One region of the Bacillus sp. GB_SG_008 genome, then DNA from elsewhere that is predicted to be linked to it. Evidence: riboswitches for the same ligand, from Rfam matches in the RefSeq annotation. Region 1 holds a riboswitch; the other holds the start of a gene.
What was found. Region 1 has a riboswitch for S-adenosylmethionine ahead of ACTDJC_RS02555 (bifunctional homocysteine S-methyltransferase/methylenetetrahydrofolate reductase). Riboswitches for the same ligand answer to the same signal wherever they lie in the genome.

Region 1 (3,420 bases):
GAAAATCACCAACACGTGCTGGATCCCCTGTTAATGCCAATACTTCCTCCATACCGAGCGCTGCTAATCCAAGTAAATGAGACTGCAGCCCGATTACATTATGATCACGGCACGTTAAATGGGTCAGTACAGGAATATCATGCTTTGTTAATAACGCACCCATCGCCATATTTGATACACGAGGTGATGCTAAAGAATTATCTGCTAACGTAATAGCATCTGCTCCCGCACGCTTCAACGCTTTTGCTCCTTCAAAAAAACGCTGCGTATCCAAAGTTTTTGGCGGATCAAGCTCAACAATCACTGTCGTTTCTTTCTTCGCTTTTTCTGCTAATGTAATTCGATCCACTGTATTTACACGCTTCGTTGCTATTACTTCTGCACGCTTTACAACTTCTTTAGCTGTTACAGGACGCTCATTTTCAAGTGCCCGCTTCATTGCTTCGATATGAGCAGGGGTTGTACCGCAACAACCACCAAGTAACCTAACTCCTTGCTTAATAAATTCTGGCGCCATCTCTTCAAAATAAGCAGGGCTTCCTTCATATACATAACGACCTTCTACATATTTAGGAAGACCGGCATTTGGATATGCAGATAAATAACCATATTCAGGAATTGCTATTGTTTTAAAAGATTCGATCATATGAAGCGGCCCTAATTGACAATTTAATCCGACCACATTTGCACCATACTCTATAAGCCGCTTCAATACACCATCTACACTATTTCCATTTTGAGTTGTACCAGCTTCGTGAAGAGCAAGCTGTGCAATAAGAGGGACGTTTGTTTGCTTTCGTAATACTTTCACTGCATGAAGCAATTCAAATTCATCATAAAAGGTTTCTAATAATAGCCCATCAACATTTTCCTCTAGTAAGGCATTTGCTTGCTCTAAGAGCATAAATTCTCGTTCCATATCAGTCGTTGTAACTGCTCCAATGTGTTTCATACCACCGATTGTTCCAACAATTGCATTCTTTTCTGTCACAGCTGCTTTTGCATGTCTTACAGCGGCACGATTAATTTTTCTTACGCGATCCTCCAATCCATACATGCGAAGTTTTCCTTCATTTGCTCCGTATGTATTTGTTTGAATAACATCTGCTCCGGCTGCAACATATTGTTTATGAATCGAAATAATCCGCTCCGGTTCAGATAAATTCAACTCTTCAAAGCAGCTTTGTAAACCATGAGAGTGCAACAATGTTCCCATTGCCCCGTCCCCAATAACAATTCCTCTTTGCAATAAATCTAGTAATTTCACATATCTCCCTCTCTTCTTTCTAATATAAAAAACCCCCTCTTCTCAATGAAGAGGGGGACAGCATTTCATCCTCCTCTCATCATTCAGAACAATTTGTTCTGCAGGTCTTAGCACCGTCTCAAACATGTTGTTTGAAGGTTGCTGGGTTTCACAGGGCCTTTCCCTCCACCACTCTTGATAAGAGTTTCATTCTATTGTGAATGCTAAAAGTAAACATCATCCGTTCACTCATTAACAATCTTTGTTAATTTTTTCATTAATTTAGCATGTTAAAGTGAGAAAGTCAACGAAAATAAAGAAAAATAAAATTATTCAAAATATACTTGCGCTTCTTTCTAAATTTGTTGTAAAGTAAAAAACATAATAAAAAACTTCATATTTCGAATTCTTATCGAGAGAGGTAGAGGGACTGGCCCATTGACGCCTCAGCAACCATTAACAAGCTTTTTATTTGTTAATAAGGTGCTAATTCCAGCAAATTGAGAACTGATTTGACAGATAAGAAGAAGACTATATTCGTCATATATAAGCCTTCTTCTTAGAAGGCTTTTTTATTTTGTATAAGGAGGAATTCTATTATGTCTACAATTGAAACGAAGCTTGCCCAAATTGGAAATCGCAGTGAAACAACAACAGGAACAGTCAATCCACCCGTTTACTTCTCCACTGCGTACCGCCACGAAGGAATTGGAAAGTCAACAGGGTTTGATTATTCCCGAACAGGAAACCCAACACGTCTTCTATTAGAGCGCGCAATCGCTGACTTAGAGCAAGGAGAGCAAGGCTATGCCTGTAGCTCAGGAATGGCTGCTGTTCTTCTTGTCCTTTCACTATTCCGGTCTGGTGACGAACTTATTGTCTCTGAAGATCTATACGGCGGAACATATCGTTTATTTACAGAGCACGAACAAAAATGGGATGTGCGATGTAGATACGTAGATACGCAGCATATACAAGAAATTGAAAAAGCAATTTCACCAAATACAAAAGCAATTTTCATCGAAACACCAACAAACCCGCTTATGCAAGTAACGGACATCGCAGCAGTTGCTACCGTTGCAAAACGGCACAACTTGCTTCTTATTGTTGATAACACATTCTACACGCCGTATTTACAACAACCAATAACAACTGGAGCGGACATTGTCCTGCATAGTGCTACAAAATATTTAGGAGGTCATAACGATGTGTTAAGCGGACTTGTCGTTGCTAAAGGTGCAAAACTATGCGAGGAACTTGCCCACTATCATAATGCATCTGGAGCTGTGTTAAGCCCATTTGATTCTTGGCTTTTAATACGCGGCATGAAAACATTAGCACTGCGCATGAAGCAGCATGAAGAAAACGCAAAAGCAATTGTTGCCTATTTACAAGGGGAAGAATCTATAACCGATGTGTTTTATCCGGGAAAAGGCGGTATGATCTCTTTTAAACTGAAAAAAGAAGCATGGATTGATCCATTCTTACAATCTCTGTCTCTTATTACGTTTGCAGAAAGCCTTGGCGGCGTAGAAAGCTTCATTACATACCCAGCAACACAAACGCATGCCGATATACCAGAAGACATTCGCACTGCCCGCGGCGTTTGTAATCGTCTGCTCCGCTTCTCTGTAGGAATTGAGAATCAAGATGATTTAATTCAAGACTTACAGCAAGCACTTAAACAAGTAAAAGAAGGAGTGAGAATATGAGTTATTCACTAGATACGCTTTTACTTCATAATCGTTTTAAGCATGACAAACAAACAGGAGCTGTCAATGTTCCTGTTTATAACACATCCACATTTCATCAATTTGATGTAGATGCATTTGGAAAATATGATTATAGTCGCTCTGGAAATCCAACGCGCGAAGCTCTCGAGGAAATAATTGCTTTACTAGAAGGCGGGAGCAAAGGGTTTGCGTTCTCATCTGGCATGGCTGCTATTTCAACAGCTTTTCTTCTTTTATCACAAGGAGACCATGTTCTTATTTCTGAAGACGTATACGGAGGTACATATCGAATTGTAACTGAAGTTCTCTCTCGATACGGCGTTTCTCACACATTCGTTGACATGACAAATTTAGAAGAAGTAGAACGCACTATTCAGCCGAATACAAAAGTTTTTTATGTTGAAACACCATCAAATCCATTATTAAAAGTGACAGATATTA
Region 2 (3,420 bases), on a different contig from region 1:
TTATCATATTGATGCAAAAATAGAGGAAGTTGCTGCGGGATTAGGGATTTTAGCACTTGGTATGGAGCGTGAGGTGGAAAAACTAAGCGGCGGCCAACGAACAAAACTATTATTAGGAAAATTATTATTAGAAGAACCGCATGTTTTATTACTTGATGAACCAACAAACTATCTCGATAACGTTCATATTGAATGGCTTATGGGGTATTTGAAAAATTACGAACATGCTTACATTGTGGTTTCGCATGATGAAGGGTTTTTAAATGAAATTACCAATGTAATTTATCATTTAGAACATAAAGGAATGAAACGTTATATAGGCAATTATCAAACATTTATAAAAAACTATGAACAAAATAAACAGCAATTACAAGTGGCATATGATAGGCAGCAAAGAGAAATTGGAAAGTTAAAGGACTTTATTCAAAAGAATAAAATTCGTAAAGCAAAACAGGCAAAAAGCCGCGAAAAAGTATTAGAAAAAATAAAAAAAATCGGAAAACCAACTTCTGCACTGCAGCCACGTTTTATGTTTCATGTTTACTGTAATCCTGTGAGCCGGATTTTAGAGGCAAAGGATATGCAAATTGGCTACACAGCGCCCTTATTCCCGCCAATTGATTTACAGGTAAAGCGCGGTGAAAAAATTGCCATCGTCGGCTATAACGGTATTGGGAAAACAACAATGTTAAAAACACTATTGGGACATTTGCAGCCTTTAAGTGGTATTGTGAAAATAGGAGAGCGAGTAAATCCAGCTTATTTTGCACAAGAAGAATTTGCTTCAGAACAAACACCAATTGAGGAAATATGGTCATTGCGACCTGATATGACTCAAAAAGAAATTCGGCAGGCCCTAGCAAGGTGCGGTTTAACAGAAGAACATATTGGGCAGCGGCTTTACTCATTAAGTGGTGGAGAACAAACGAAAGTACGTTTATGTGAATTGATGTTAACAGAAAGTAATGTACTTGTTTTAGATGAACCGACTAATCATTTAGATATTCGAGCAAAGGAAGCGCTTAAGGAAGCCCTCATGCAATATGAAGGTACGGTGTTACTAGTTTCTCATGAACCAGATTTTTATGAAGATTGGGTGACGCAAGTTTGGCATGTGCAGGGGTGGCGCAAAGAGATAAAATAAGGGATATCAAAGGAGCGTATAGCTCCTTTATCCCGCTATTTTTGAGCAGTAAGCCCCCCAATGGGGGAAGTTTCGCTTTATTGTTCGAGAATAAAAAAAATTCAGAAAAGCATGTTGACAAAATGTTTTACAAGATTTAGTATAAGGTACATAGTTTTTGACAACTTTATACCGATACTCTTATCCAGAGAGGCGGAGGGACTGGCCCGATGAAGCCCGGCAACCAAACTTACGAAACGGTAAGTTCAGGTGCTAATTCCAGCAAAACGATTATCGTTTTGGAAGATAAGAGAGGAAGCTACTTTTATATATAGGACACCTCTCTTAACTTTAGAGAGGTGTTTTTATTTTGTCAAAAAGATAGAAACTAAGGAGGAACTGAGATGAAGAAATTATTATTAAGTATTGTAAGCGGAGCTGTATTGTTACTAGGGGCATGCAGCCTAGATTCAACAAAAGATGCTAAGGCATTAGATGAGAAGAAAATTACTGTTGGCGTAACCGGCGGGCCGCATGAACAAATTTTGGAGAAAGTAAAAGAAGTAGCTGCAAAAGATCATTTACAAGTGGAGATTAAAGTGTTCAATGATTATGTAATGCCCAATGTATCGTTAGATGAAAAAGACATTGATCTGAATAGCTTTCAAACGAAATCATATTTAGATGTATTTAAAGAAGAACGCAAAATGAAGTTAACAGAAGTATTTTCAACAGTAACGTTTCCAATGGGGATTTATTCAAAGAAAGTGAAAGATGTGAAGGACTTAAAAGAAGGGGATGCAATTGCGGTACCGAATGATCCAACAAATGAATTACGCGCGTTGAAATTATTTGAGAAAGCGGGCGTATTAAAAGTTGATCCAAAAGCAAAAGAGAAGGCAACCGCGAAAGATGTAGTAGAGAATCCTAAAAACTTAAAAATTGTTGAACTAGAAGCATCCCAGCTGCCAACACAGTTAAGTGAAGTACAAGCAGCTGCCATTAATACAAACTTTGCAATGGGTGCAAAACTACATCCAGCAAAAGATTCTATTTTCCGTGAAGGAAAAGATTCGCCATATGTAAACTGGGTCGTTGTTCGCTCAGATAATAAAGATGATGCAGTCGTAAAGCAGTTTAAGAAAGCTTACCAATCACCAGAAGTGAAAGAATTTATTGAGAAAAAATTTGATGGAGCTGTATTGCCATCGTGGTAGGGGATGAAGTGCATGATTGAATTACAGAATGTATCTAAAATATTTGAAACAGAAAAAGGGAAAGTAGAAGCACTTAAAGGTACATCGCTTACTGTGAAAACAGGAGAAATATTTGGAGTTATTGGATATAGCGGTGCCGGGAAAAGTACGTTAATCCGCTGCGTCAATTTATTAGAAAGGCCGACGACTGGTCATGTTCTTATAAATGGAAAAGATTTAACATCTTTATCTTCAAATGAGCTTGCACAGGCAAGGCAAAAAATTGGCATAATTTTTCAAGGGTTTAATTTATTAAAAACAGCAACTGTATATGAAAATATAGCACTTCCGCTTCGACTTACAGGAGTTACAAAGGCTGAGATTCAAAATAGGGTAGAAAAATATTTGCGCATTGTTGGATTGTTTGAAAAAAAAGATGCGTATCCGAATGAACTTTCAGGGGGACAAAAACAACGGGTCGCGATTGCCCGCGCCCTATCTCACGAACCAGAAATATTACTAAGTGATGAAGCAACAAGTGCATTAGATCCGGAAACAACAGAATCTATTTTAGATTTGCTTTTAGAAATTAATGAGGAGATTGGGATTACGATTTTACTGATTACGCATGAAATGAATGTTATTCAGCGCATTTGTGATCGCGTAGCGGTAATGGAAAACGGTAGTATTGTAGAAAGCGGTAAGGTAAGAGATATATTTACGAATCCGCAGCATGACACAACTAAAAAGTTTGTAAACAGTTCATTTGCTTCAAAAATTCCTAACGTATTACAGGTTGAATTACAAAAGAATGGTGAAATCGTTACGTTATCGTTTATTGGAAATTCATCTGGTGAACCAGCACTTGCTGTTGCGACAAAGCGCTTTAATGTGTATCCCAATATTCTATCGGGGAACATCACCCAGCTGAAGCATGAGGCGTATGGAAAATTAGTTGTTCATATGAAAGGAGAAACAAAAGAAGTACATAGGGCATTATCATTTTTACAAGAACAGGGAATTATTGTAGAAGGGGGCGGAAAAGAACATGACCAGCAAGTCCTTTTTGGGTGAGTGGAGTGAAGTAATATGGGAAGCAAC

Region 2: it holds a riboswitch for S-adenosylmethionine, as region 1 does, so the genes downstream of both, ACTDJC_RS17925 (MetQ/NlpA family ABC transporter substrate-binding protein) here and ACTDJC_RS02555 (bifunctional homocysteine S-methyltransferase/methylenetetrahydrofolate reductase) in region 1, are expected to answer to the same signal.

What each region holds. Positions count from the first base shown of each region.
Region 1 is NZ_JBPZSK010000001.1:518,392-521,811, reverse strand. Features, by position in the region: gene ACTDJC_RS02555 (bifunctional homocysteine S-methyltransferase/methylenetetrahydrofolate reductase) at 1-1,267, opposite strand, end outside; SAM riboswitch class I at 1,341-1,451, opposite strand; SAM riboswitch class I at 1,653-1,772, shown strand; gene ACTDJC_RS02550 (methionine biosynthesis PLP-dependent protein) at 1,846-2,958, shown strand; gene metC (cystathionine beta-lyase) at 2,955-3,420, shown strand, end outside.
Region 2 is NZ_JBPZSK010000007.1:104,588-108,007, reverse strand. Features, by position in the region: gene ACTDJC_RS17930 (ABC-F family ATP-binding cassette domain-containing protein) at 1-1,144, shown strand, start outside; SAM riboswitch class I at 1,322-1,436, shown strand; gene ACTDJC_RS17925 (MetQ/NlpA family ABC transporter substrate-binding protein) at 1,528-2,340, shown strand; gene ACTDJC_RS17920 (methionine ABC transporter ATP-binding protein) at 2,353-3,393, shown strand; gene ACTDJC_RS17915 (methionine ABC transporter permease) at 3,368-3,420, shown strand, end outside.